DNA from 2 places in the Streptomyces sp. NPDC107498 genome. Region 2 is predicted to be linked to the other one. Evidence: riboswitches for the same ligand, from Rfam matches in the RefSeq annotation. Region 2 holds a riboswitch; the other holds the start of a gene.

Region 1 (5,488 bases), on a different contig from region 2:
GGGCGCGCTCCAGGCGCAGGGGCACGGTTCGCTGGTGGTGCTCTCGTCGGTGGCGGGCGAGCGGGCGCGCCGCGCCGACTTCATCTACGGCTCGTCGAAGGCGGGCCTCGACGCGTTCGCGCAGGGCCTGGGGGACGCGCTGCACGGCACGGGCGTGCACGTCATGGTCGTACGGCCCGGGTTCGTGCGTTCGAGGGCGACGGCGGGCCTCGCGGAGGCGCCGCTCGCGACGACCCCGGAGGAGGTCGCGGGCGCGATCGAGCTGGGGCTGCGGCGGCGCTCGGAGACGGTGTGGGTGCCGGGGTCGCTGCGGATGGTGACGGCGGCGGTACGGCACGTGCCGAGGCCGCTGTTCCGGCGCCTGCCGGTGTGAGGCGCGGCGCCGGGGCCTGGGCGGCGGGCGTGAGGCGCGGCGCCCGGGGCCCGGGCGGCGGGTCAGGCCGTCGGCGTCGGCGTGTCGACCGGGCTGCCGCCCTGGGCGGGGACGGCCGCGATCGGGCGGCCGCTGCCGAACTCGTAGTCGTACAGCTTCCGCCAGACCCCGTCCGGGCCCTGCTCGTAGAGCGCGAAGGAGCGGCAGGTCCAGGCCGCCTCGTACCCGGCGAGCTCCTCGAACGCCCGGTCCATCCCCTCCTCGGAGATGCCGTGCGCCACGGTGACGTGCGGGTGGTACGGGAACTGGAGCTCGCGCACCAGCGGCCCGGCCTCGTCGCGGATCCGGTGCTGGAGGCGGTGGCAGGCGGAGACGCCCTCCTCCAGCCTCACGTAGACGACCGGGGAGAGCGGGCGGAAGGTGCCGGTGCCCCGGAGGCGCACGGGGAACGGCTGGTGCTCGGCGGCGACGTCCGCGAGGTGGGCCTCGATCTCCGGCAGCCGCTCCTCGGGGACCTCGGTCGGCGGGACCAGGGTGACGTGCGTGGGGATGCCGTGCGCGGCCGGGTCCCCGAAGCCGGCGCGCCGCTCCTGGAGCAGGCTGCCGTAGGGCTCCGGGACCGCGATCGAAACGCCGAGCGTTACGGTCCCCACGTCGTTCTCCTCCGTCGTCCGTCGAAATGTGTACGGGTGGTGCAGCGCCAGTGTGCGGCCTGCACCGCCCTTTCGGCCAGGGTCCTTGGACTCAGTGCTTGGCGGGCAGGAAACCGATCCGCTCGTACGTCTGCGCCAGCGTCTCCGCGGCGACCGCGCGGGCCTTCTCCGCGCCCTTGGCCAGGACCGAGTCCAGCGTCTCCGGGTCGTCCAGGTATTCCTGGGTGCGGGTCCGGAACGGCGTGACGAAGTCCACCATGACCTCGGCGAGATCCGTCTTCAGCGCGCCGTACATCTTGCCCTCGTAGCTCCTCTCCAGATCCGCGACGGACGTGGCGGTGAGCGTGGACATGATGGTGAGCAGGTTGGAGACGCCGGCCTTGTGCTCCGGGTCGAAGCGGATCACCGTGTCGGTGTCGGTGACCGCGCTCTTGACCTTCTTCGCGGTGGTCTTCGGGTCGTCCAGGAGGTTGATGAGGCCCTTCGGCGTGGACGCCGACTTGCTCATCTTGATCGTCGGGTCCTGGAGGTCGTAGATCTTCGCCGTCTCCTTGAGGATGTACGGCTTGGGGATCGTGAACGTCTCGCCGAAGCGGCCGTTGAAGCGCTCCGCGAGGTCGCGGGTCAGCTCGATGTGCTGGCGCTGGTCCTCGCCGACCGGGACCTCGTGGGCCTGGTAGAGCAGGATGTCCGCGACCTGGAGGATCGGGTACGTGAAGAGGCCGACGGTGGCGCGGTCGGCGCCCTGCTTGGCGGACTTGTCCTTGAACTGGGTCATGCGGGAGGCCTCGCCGAAGCCGGTGAGGCAGTTCATGACCCAGCCGAGCTGTGCGTGCTCGGGGACGTGGCTCTGGACGAAGAGGGTGCAGCGCTCCGGGTCGAGGCCGGCGGCGAGCAGCTGGGCGGCGGCGAGCCGGGTGTTGGCGCGCAGCTCGGCGGGGTCCTGCGGGACCGTGATCGCGTGCAGGTCGACGACCATGTAGAAGGCGTCGTGGGTCTCCTGCAGGGCGACCCACTGGCGGACGGCGCCGAGGTAGTTGCCGAGGTGGAACGAGCCTGCGGTGGGCTGGATTCCGGAGAGCACGCGGGGACTGTCAGAGGCCATGCACATCATTCTCTCAGGTGTGGGGAGCGATCCCGACTGCCGTCCGCCGGGATCGCGGGAACGCGGTCGGACACGGGCGGGCACGGGCGGGCACCGTCTTCGGTGAGACCGGGAACACGGCGCGGCCGACGGTCCCGCGCCCCCGGGGACCGGGAGCGCGGGACCGGGAGGCCCGGGCTAGACCGGGAGGCCGGGGGCGGGGTGGGCGGCCATGAGGTCGGCGACCTCGGCGCGGACCGTGCGGAGGGCGTCCTCGTCGCCCGTGCCGGCGGCGGTGACGGCGCGGTCGATCCACTCGGCGACCTGCGCCATGTGCTCCGTGGTGAGCCCCCGGGAGGTGAGGGCGGGGGTGCCGATGCGGATGCCGGAGGGGTCGAAGGGCTTGCGGGGGTCGTACGGGACGGTGTTGTGGTTGACGACGATGCCGGCCCGGTCGAGCGCCTTGGCCGCCACCTTGCCCGGGACCCGCTCGGGGGTGAGGTCGATCAGGATCAGGTGGTTGTCGGTGCCGCCGGAGACCAGGTCGAAGCCCCGGGCGAGGAGCGCCTCGGCGAGGGCCCCGGCGTTGGCGACGACGGCGTGGGCGTAGTCGCGGAAGGAGGGCAGGGAGGCCTCGCGGAGGGCGACGGCGATGGCGGCGGTGGTCTGGTTGTGGGGGCCGCCCTGGAGGCCGGGGAAGACGGCCTTGTCGAGGGCCTTGGCGTGCTCCTCCGTGGACATCAGCATGGCGCCGCGCGGGCCGCGGAGGGTCTTGTGGGTGGTCGTGGAGATCACGTCGACGTGGCCGACCGGGGACGGGTGGGCGCCGCCGGCGACGAGGCCGGCGATGTGGGCGACGTCGGCGACGAGGACGGCGCCGGCCTCGCGGGCGATCTCGCCGAAGGCGGCGAAGTCGATGGTGCGGGGCAGCGCGGTGCCGCCACAGAAGATGATCTTCGGGCGTTCCTCGAGGGCGAGGTCGCGGACCTGGTCGAAGTCGATGAGGCCGGTGTCCCGGCGGACCCCGTACTGGACGCCGCGGAACCAGGTGCCGGTGGCGGAGACGCCCCAGCCGTGGGTGAGGTGGCCGCCCATCGGCAGCGCCATGCCCATGACGGTGTCGCCGGGCCGCGCGAAGGCGAGGTGGACGGCGAGGTTGGCCGGGGAGCCGGAATGGGGCTGGACGTTGGCGTGGTCGACGCCGAAGAGGGCCTTGGCGCGCTCGATCGCGAGGGTCTCGACCCGGTCGACGTTCTGCTGGCCCTCGTAGTAGCGGCGACCGGGGTAGCCCTCGCTGTACTTGTTCTGGAGGACGGTGCCGGAGGCTTCGAGCACGGCGGCGGAGACGTAGTTCTCGCTGGGGATGAGGCGCAGGGTCTCGGCCTGGAGCCGTTCCTCGGCGCCGACGAGGGCGGCGAGCTCGGGGTCGGCGGCGGCGAGTGCGGGGTGCTGCTGCGGGACGGTCATGCGGTGTCCTCCGGGCGTTCGGCGGAACGGTCCCGGGGCTGAGGTGCGCACGGGACCGGGATCCCGTGATGCCCAGGCGGGCGGCACCTCGTGTGGTGGAGCGCGCGCGGCTCCCCCGGGGTCGCTTCCCCGTGCGCCAGTCGCCGTGCGTGTCCCCACAGTAGCGGGCGCGCCGACGCCGAGGTTTCCCCGTCCGGCATCCGAGCGACGATAAGAAGGGGGCCACAGCCCCCTGGGGACGAGCCACCCCCCGAGCCGCAGGACGAACGGAGATCCCGTGTCGAGGACAGAAGAGGCGATCGCTTCCGCGGACGCGCACAGCGCGCACAACTACCACCCCCTTCCGGTCGTCGTCGCCTCGGCGGACGGCGCCTGGATGACCGACGTCGAGGGCCGTCGCTACCTCGACATGCTCGCCGGGTACTCGGCGCTCAACTTCGGGCACGGCAACCGCCGTCTGATCGACGCGGCGAAGGCGCAGCTAGAGCGGGTGACGCTGACCTCGCGGGCCTTCCACCACGACCGGTTCGCCGAGTTCTGCGCGCGGCTCGCGGAGCTGTGCGGCAAGGAGGCGGTGCTGCCGATGAACACGGGGGCGGAGGCGGTCGAGACGGCCGTGAAGACCGCCCGGAAGTGGGGGTACGAGGTGAAGGGCGTGCCGGACGGGCACGCGAAGATCGTGGTGGCGGCGAACAACTTCCACGGCCGGACGACGACGATCGTGAGCTTCTCGACGGACCACGAGGCGCGGGACCACTACGGGCCGTACACGCCGGGGTTCGAGATCGTGCCGTACGGGGACCTGACGGCGATGGAGGCGGCGGTCACCGAGAACACGGTGGCCGTGCTGCTCGAACCGATCCAGGGCGAGGCGGGGGTCCTGGTCCCGCCGGCCGGTTATCTGGCGGGGGTGCGGGAGCTGACGCGCCGGCGGAACGTGCTGTTCGTGGCGGACGAGATCCAGTCGGGACTGGGCCGGACGGGGCGGACGTTCGCGTGCGAGCACGAGGGCGTGGTGCCCGACGTGTACGTCCTGGGGAAGGCGCTGGGCGGCGGGGTGGTGCCGGTGTCGGCGGTGGTGGCCGACCGCGAGGTGCTCGGGGTGTTCCGGCCGGGCGAGCACGGGTCGACGTTCGGCGGGAACCCGCTGGCGTGCGCGGTGGCCCTGGAGGTGATCGCGATGCTGCGGACGGGCGAGTTCCAGGAGCGGGCGGCGGAGCTGGGCGAGCACCTCCACGCCGAGCTGGGGCTGCTCGTGGGCGGCGGCGCGGTGGAGGCGGTGCGGGGGCGCGGGCTGTGGGCCGGGGTGGACGTCGTGCCGTCCCGGGGCACGGGCCGGGAGATCTCGGAGAAGCTGATGGAGCGCGGGGTCCTGGTGAAGGACACGCACGGGTCGACGATCCGGATCGCTCCGCCGCTGGTGATCTCGAAGGAGGACCTGGACTGGGGGCTGGAGCAGTTGAGGACGGTGCTCTCGGTCTGACCCCGGGGCGGCGCCCGCGACGGGGCGCGGCGGGTCACAGGATCACGTGCGGGAGGAAGCGGGCGTACTCGTCGGTGACGGGGCCCGCCGACTCCCGGATCCCCAGCCCCGCCGCCTCGTCCTCGACGACCCACGCGCCGAGCACCACCCGGTTGCCGTCGAAGTCGGGCAGCGGGGCCAGCTCCTGGTAGCAGCAGGCCTCCCCGTCCCGTACGAAGGGCTCCGCACCGGCCTCGTGCAGGGTGACGCCCGCACCCTCGCGGCCGAGCAGCGGCTTGGCGACCCAGCCGACGGTGGAGGTGAGCTCGCGCGGTCCGTCGAGGTAGGCGGGCAGCAGGTTGGGGTGGCCCGGGTTCAGCTCCCACAGGATCGCGAGGAGCGCCTTGTTGGAGAGCAGCATCTTCCAGGCGGGTTCGATCCAGCAGGTC
Region 2 (5,488 bases):
GTCACCAACCGGGTGGCGGAGGACGACGCGCGGTTCATCGACGAGGCCCGGGCCTGCGGCGTACGGCATCTGGTCAAACTCTCCGCGGCCGCCGTGGAGGATCCGGGGGCGGACGACCTCATCACCCGCTGGCAGCGCGAGAGCGAGCGGGCCGTGCGGGAATCGGGACTGGCGTGGACCCTGCTGCGTCCCCGCTCCTTCATGTCCAACACGCTGTCGTGGGCACCGGCCGTCCGGTCCGAGGGCGTCGTGCGCGCGCTCTACGGGGAGTCGGCCAACGCCTGCGTGGACCCGCGCGACGTCGCCGAGGTAGCGGTGCACGCTCTGACACAGGACGGGCACGAAGGCCGCGTGCACGCGCTTTCCGGTCCGGAGGCGGTCACCGCGGTGGAACAGACCGCCGTGCTCTCGAAGGTACTGGGGCGACCCCTGCGCTTCGAGGAACTCGGGCCGGAGCGGGCCCGCTCCGCCCTGCTGGACCGCCATCCGGAGGCGATCGCCGAAGCACTGCTGCGCAGCGCCGGACGCCAGCAGGCCGGCGCGAAGGCACGGGTGGACTCGGCGGTGCCCGTGATACTGGGACGCCCCGCACGGAGCTTCGAGACCTGGGCGGCGGACCACGCGCAGGCGTTCGCCTGACCGTCCACCGGCCGGCGTTCGCCCCGACGTTCCGGGGCCTGCGGAGCCGTGCCCGCAACGGCCGTCCCCCGTAGTGAACCGGACGGACGCCGGACAGTCGGCGACCGGTGCACCCTGCCGAGGACGCTCAGAAGAACCCGAGCTTCTTCGGCGAGTAGCTGACCAGCAGGTTCTTCGTCTGCTGGTAGTGGTCGAGCATCATCCGGTGGGTCTCGCGGCCGATGCCCGACTGCTTGTAGCCGCCGAAGGCGGCGTGGGCCGGGTAGGCGTGGTAGCAGTTCGTCCAGACGCGGCCCGCCTGGATCGCGCGGCCCGCGCGGTAGGCGGTGTTCGTGTCGCGGGTCCAGACGCCGGCGCCGAGGCCGTAGAGCGTGTCGTTGGCCGTGCGGATCGCGTCGTCGAAGTCGGTGAAGGAGGTCACCGCCACCACCGGGCCGAAGATCTCCTCCTGGAAGACCCGCATGCGGTTGTCGCCCTCGAAGACGGTCGGCTGTACGTAGTAGCCGCCCGCCAGCTCCCCTCCGTGTTCGACGACCTGCCCGCCCGTCAGGATCTTCGCGCCCTCCTTCTGGCCGATCTCCAGGTAGGAGAGGATCTTGCGGAGCTGCTCGGCGGAGGCCTGCGCGCCGATCATCGTGTCCGTGTCCAGGGGGTGGCCGGGGACGATCTTCTCCGTGCGGGCGACCGCCGCCTCCAGGAAGTCGGCGTAGTGGCCGCGCTGGACGAGGGCGCGCGAGGGGCAGGTGCAGACCTCGCCCTGGTTGAGGGCGAACATCGTGAAGCCTTCGAGGGCCTTGTCGCGGAAGTCGTCGTCCGCCGCCCACACGTCGTCGAAGAAGATGTTGGGGGACTTGCCGCCGAGTTCCAGCGTGACCGGCTTCAGGTTCTCGGAGGCGTACCCCATGACGAGGCGGCCCGTCGACGTCTCGCCCGTGAACGCGATCTTCGCCACGCGCGGGCTGGACGCCAGCGGCTTGCCGGCCTCCTCGCCGAAGCCGTTGACGACGTTCAGGACGCCCGGCGGCAGCAGGTCCGCGACCAGGCTCAGCCAGAAGTGCACGGACGCCGGGGTCTGTTCGGCCGGCTTCAGGACCACCGCGTTGCCCGCGGCCAGCGCCGGGGCCAGCTTCCAGACCGCCATCAGGATCGGGAAGTTCCACGGGATGATCTGCGCGACGACGCCCAGCGGCTCGTGGAAGTGGTACGCCACGGTGTCGTCGTCGATCTCGCTCAGCGCGCCCTCCTGTGCCCGCAGCGCCCCCGCGAAGTAGCGGAAGTGGTCGATCGCGAGCGGGATGTCCGCGGCGAGCGTCTCCCGCACGGGCTTGCCGTTGTCCCAGGTCTCGGCGACCGCGAGGGCCTCCAGGCTGCCCTCCATGCGGTCCGCGATCCGCAGCAGGACGGCCGCCCGCTCCGCCGGCGCCGTCCGCCCCCACGCCGGGGCCGCCGCGTGCGCCGCGTCGAGGGCGCGTTCCACGTCCTCGGCGGTGCCGCGCGCGACCTCCGTGAAGGGGCGGCCGTCGACCGGGCTGGGGTTCTCGAAGTAGCGGCCGTCCGCCGGGGCGACGTACTCGCCGCCGATCCAGTGGTCGTAGCGGGCCTGGTACGACATGAGCGCGCCCTCGGTACCGGGTGCGGCGTAACGGGTCATGGGCATGGCCTCCCTCGGACGCGCCGGCCGTCCCTGGCCGGCGCTCACGCCCGAGTGTGGTGAACCGTGCGTTGCAAGTCCGTTGCACCGGCGGACAGTTCCGCTTCCAGGGAGTCGAGCCTCGCCCGTACGGGAGGGAGCTGCGGTGCCGGTACCGCCGCGCACAGCGCTCGCCAGACCACCACGTCCTCCTCGCCCCACGCGCTGTACGCCCAGTCGGCGAGCAGCCCGGGATCGCCCCGGTCCACCAGCGCCGCCCGCAGCCGGTCCGCGAGCCGCTCCCGCAGCCGCACCACCCCGGGCGCGGTCGACGCGGGGAGCAGCGGGCCCGCGTAGTCCCCGGCCGCCGCCGCGACGGCCCCCGAGGCGACTCTCCGGTCGACCGTCGCGAAGTCCGCGTCCACGGGCCCGGCGAGCCGGTACGGCCGCGACCGCAGCACGTCGGGACCGAGCAGCGCGCGCAGCCGGGACAGCTCCGCCCGCAGCGTCACCGGCGTGACCGAACCGTCCTCGTACAGGAGGGTGAGGAACTCGTCGCCGCCCACCCCCTCCGGTCGGTGTGCGAGGACCACCAGGATCTCGCTGTGGCGGCGGCTCAGCCGCAGCCGCCGGCCACCCACCGAGAGCACCGCCTCGTCCCGGCCGAGCGCCGACAGCCTGATCCGCTCCGGGTCCGGGGCCGGCCCGAGCAGGGCCAGTTGGGACTCGGCCGCGCGGGCCACCGCCTGGACGAAGCCGAGGCTGTGCGGGTGCGCGAGCCGCTCCCCGCCGGTGATGTCGACCGCGCCGAGCACCCGCCCGCTGTGCGGGTCGTGCACGGGAGCGGCGGCGCAGGTCCACGCCCGCACCGGACGCCGGAAGTGTTCGGCGGCGACGACCTGCACCGGCCGGTCGACGGCCAGGGCGGTGCCCGGCGCGTTCGTCCCGGCCGCCGCCTCCGACCAGCGGGCCCCGGCGACGAAGTTCATTCCCCGGGCCTTGCGCAGGGTGCCCGGGTGCCCCTCGACCCACAGCATGCGTCCGGCGGCGTCGCAGACCGCGAGAAGGTGCTCGCCGTCCGTCGCGTACGCCCCCATCAGCTCCCGGATCACCGGCATCGCCGCGGAGAGGGGGTGGGCTTCCCGGTACGCCACGAGCTCGTCCTCGTCCAGTTCCACCCGCGCCGCCCCGTCGGGGCTCACGCGCGCGCGTACGGACCGGCGCCAGGACGCGGCCACCAGCGGACGGGCCTCCCGGGCGCGCGGGCCGGGACCCGCGCGCCGATCGGCCGACGCGCCCGGGCGGGCGTCCGCGCCCCGGCCGGTGCCCGCGCGTCCGTCGGCGTCCCTGCGGCCGGTGTCCGTTCCCCGGTCCTGCGACGCGCCCCTCGCGGTCACCGCGCCCCGGTCGGCCTGCGGACGGGGAGGGGCCTTCGCTCCCGGGCCCGCCGCCGGTGTCCGTTCCGCCGTCGGTGCCCGTTCCCCCGGTGGCCCCGCGGCCCTCCGCACATCGCTCAACTCGGCCTCCTCGTCGAGGTCGTCCCGGCCCGTCGCGCTCATCGTGGTGCGCCCGCGGGCACCCGACAAGCCACCGCGCACCACGGCGTGCGCACCCTGTCCGGGACCTGCCCCCGACCGCTCACGTAGAGTGGGTCCCGGGCCGTGACTGGCGCTTGAGGTGGATCACCACCGGGGAGCGGCCCGGCGGAGCGTGCCGCAACGGCGCGACCGTGCCGATGCCGTGCGCCTGGGCGAACCACCGGTCAGAGACGACGCCCAGGAGTTGCCATGTCCACCAGCACCGCCACCCTCATGGACGGCACGGCCCTCGCCCGCCGCACGGTCGAGGAGACCGCCGCCCGAGCCGCCGAGATCACCCGCCGCACCGGCGTCACGCCGTGCCTCGCGACCGTCCTGGTCGGCGCGGACCCGGCCTCCGTCACGTACGTGAAGATGAAGCAGAACCGCTGCGCGAAGGCCGGAATCCGCTCCAAGCACGTCGAACTGCCCGCCGGGACGACGACCGAGGAGCTCGTCGCCGCCATCACCTCCCTGTCCGAGGACCCCGAGGTCCACGGCATCCTGCTCCAGCACCCCGTCGGCCCCCACATCGACGAGCGCGCCGCCTTCGAGGCCATCGCCCCCGAGAAGGACGTCGACGGCGTCACCATGGCCTCCTTCGCCGCCATGGGCTTCGGCCTGCCCGGCTTCGTCTCCTGCACGCCCGGCGGCATCATGCGCCTCCTCGACGCCTACGACGTCGAACTCAGTGGCAAGCGCGCGGTCGTCGTCGGCCGCAGCGCCATCCTGGGCAAGCCGGCCGGACTGCTCCTCCTCGGCCGCGACGCCACCGTCACCTACTGCCACTCCCGCACCCGGGACCTCTCCTCGGTCGTCCGCGAGGCCGACGTCCTCGTCGCCGCCGTCGGGAAGCCGAACTTCATCAAGGGCGAGGACGTCAAGCCGGGCGCCGTCGTCATCGACGCCGGCTACAACCCGGGCAACATCGGCGACGTCGACTTCGCGTCGGCCGCCGAGCGCGCCTCCCTCATCACCCCGGTCCCCGGTGGTGTCGGCCCCATGACCATCGCCGTGCTCCTCGCCCAGACGGTCGAGGGCGCGGAGCGTCAGCTCGGCCTGTAGGCAGCTGTGACCGGGCGGCGGCGGTGACGGGGGAACGGCGGTGGTGCGGGCGCGCCCGGTCGTCGATCGTCACGATTCTGTACGGGTCGAGCCCGGTGGCCGGTGAAAGCTGGCCGCGCCGCCGCCGAGCGGCGAACCTGGTTCCTGTGTCCCACCCGTCGACCGCCACTCCGCCACCCGAACCGGGCCGCCCGGGCCCGTCCGGTCCCACCGATCCGGATCCCACGGATCCGGGTCCCACCAATACGGGCCCTTCGACGAGGCCGAGCCCGGCCGGCTCAACCGCGTCCATATCCACCGCGCCCGGCTCTGCCGAACGCCGTCCGGTCGAGCGCCTCGCGACCGGTGCCGAGTCCGTGTGGTCGGCCCGCTTCGTGCGGCTCGGCGCGCCGCGGCCGGGACCGGCGGCGCGGCACGCCCGCTGGTTCGGCGCGCCGCTCCTGCCGCTGCTCACGGCCGCCCTGGTGGCCGGCGCCTTCCTGACCGTCCGGGGCGGCCAGGAAAGCGGCGGACTCGCCGACGGCCCGTCGGGCGGGGGCCCGGTCGGCACGCCCTCGCCCGTCGTCACCGACGAGAC

Evidence for each region. A riboswitch is a leader RNA that binds a small molecule or an ion and turns the genes downstream of it on or off. The one in region 2 is predicted to bind ZMP and ZTP.
Region 1: another riboswitch for ZMP and ZTP. It lies ahead of ACZ66Z_RS10605 (serine hydroxymethyltransferase); the one in region 2 lies ahead of ACZ66Z_RS25870 (bifunctional 5,10-methylenetetrahydrofolate dehydrogenase/5,10-methenyltetrahydrofolate cyclohydrolase).

Annotation. Positions count from the first base shown of each region.
Region 1 is NZ_JBVJPE010000005.1:42,019-47,506, forward strand. It holds gene ACZ66Z_RS10590 (decaprenylphospho-beta-D-erythro-pentofuranosid-2-ulose 2-reductase) at 1-373, shown strand, start outside; gene ACZ66Z_RS10595 (2'-5' RNA ligase family protein) at 436-1,026, opposite strand; gene trpS (tryptophan--tRNA ligase) at 1,118-2,131, opposite strand; gene ACZ66Z_RS10605 (serine hydroxymethyltransferase) at 2,309-3,577, opposite strand; ZMP/ZTP riboswitch at 3,641-3,731, opposite strand; gene rocD (ornithine--oxo-acid transaminase) at 3,855-5,060, shown strand; gene ACZ66Z_RS10615 (glutathionylspermidine synthase family protein) at 5,095-5,488, opposite strand, start outside.
Region 2 is NZ_JBVJPE010000016.1:71,964-77,451, reverse strand. It holds gene ACZ66Z_RS25885 (NAD(P)H-binding protein) at 1-639, shown strand, start outside; gene exaC (acetaldehyde dehydrogenase ExaC) at 767-2,290, opposite strand; gene ACZ66Z_RS25875 (GAF domain-containing protein) at 2,335-3,828, opposite strand; ZMP/ZTP riboswitch at 3,921-4,028, shown strand; gene ACZ66Z_RS25870 (bifunctional 5,10-methylenetetrahydrofolate dehydrogenase/5,10-methenyltetrahydrofolate cyclohydrolase) at 4,057-4,911, shown strand; gene ACZ66Z_RS25865 (hypothetical protein) at 5,268-5,488, shown strand, end outside.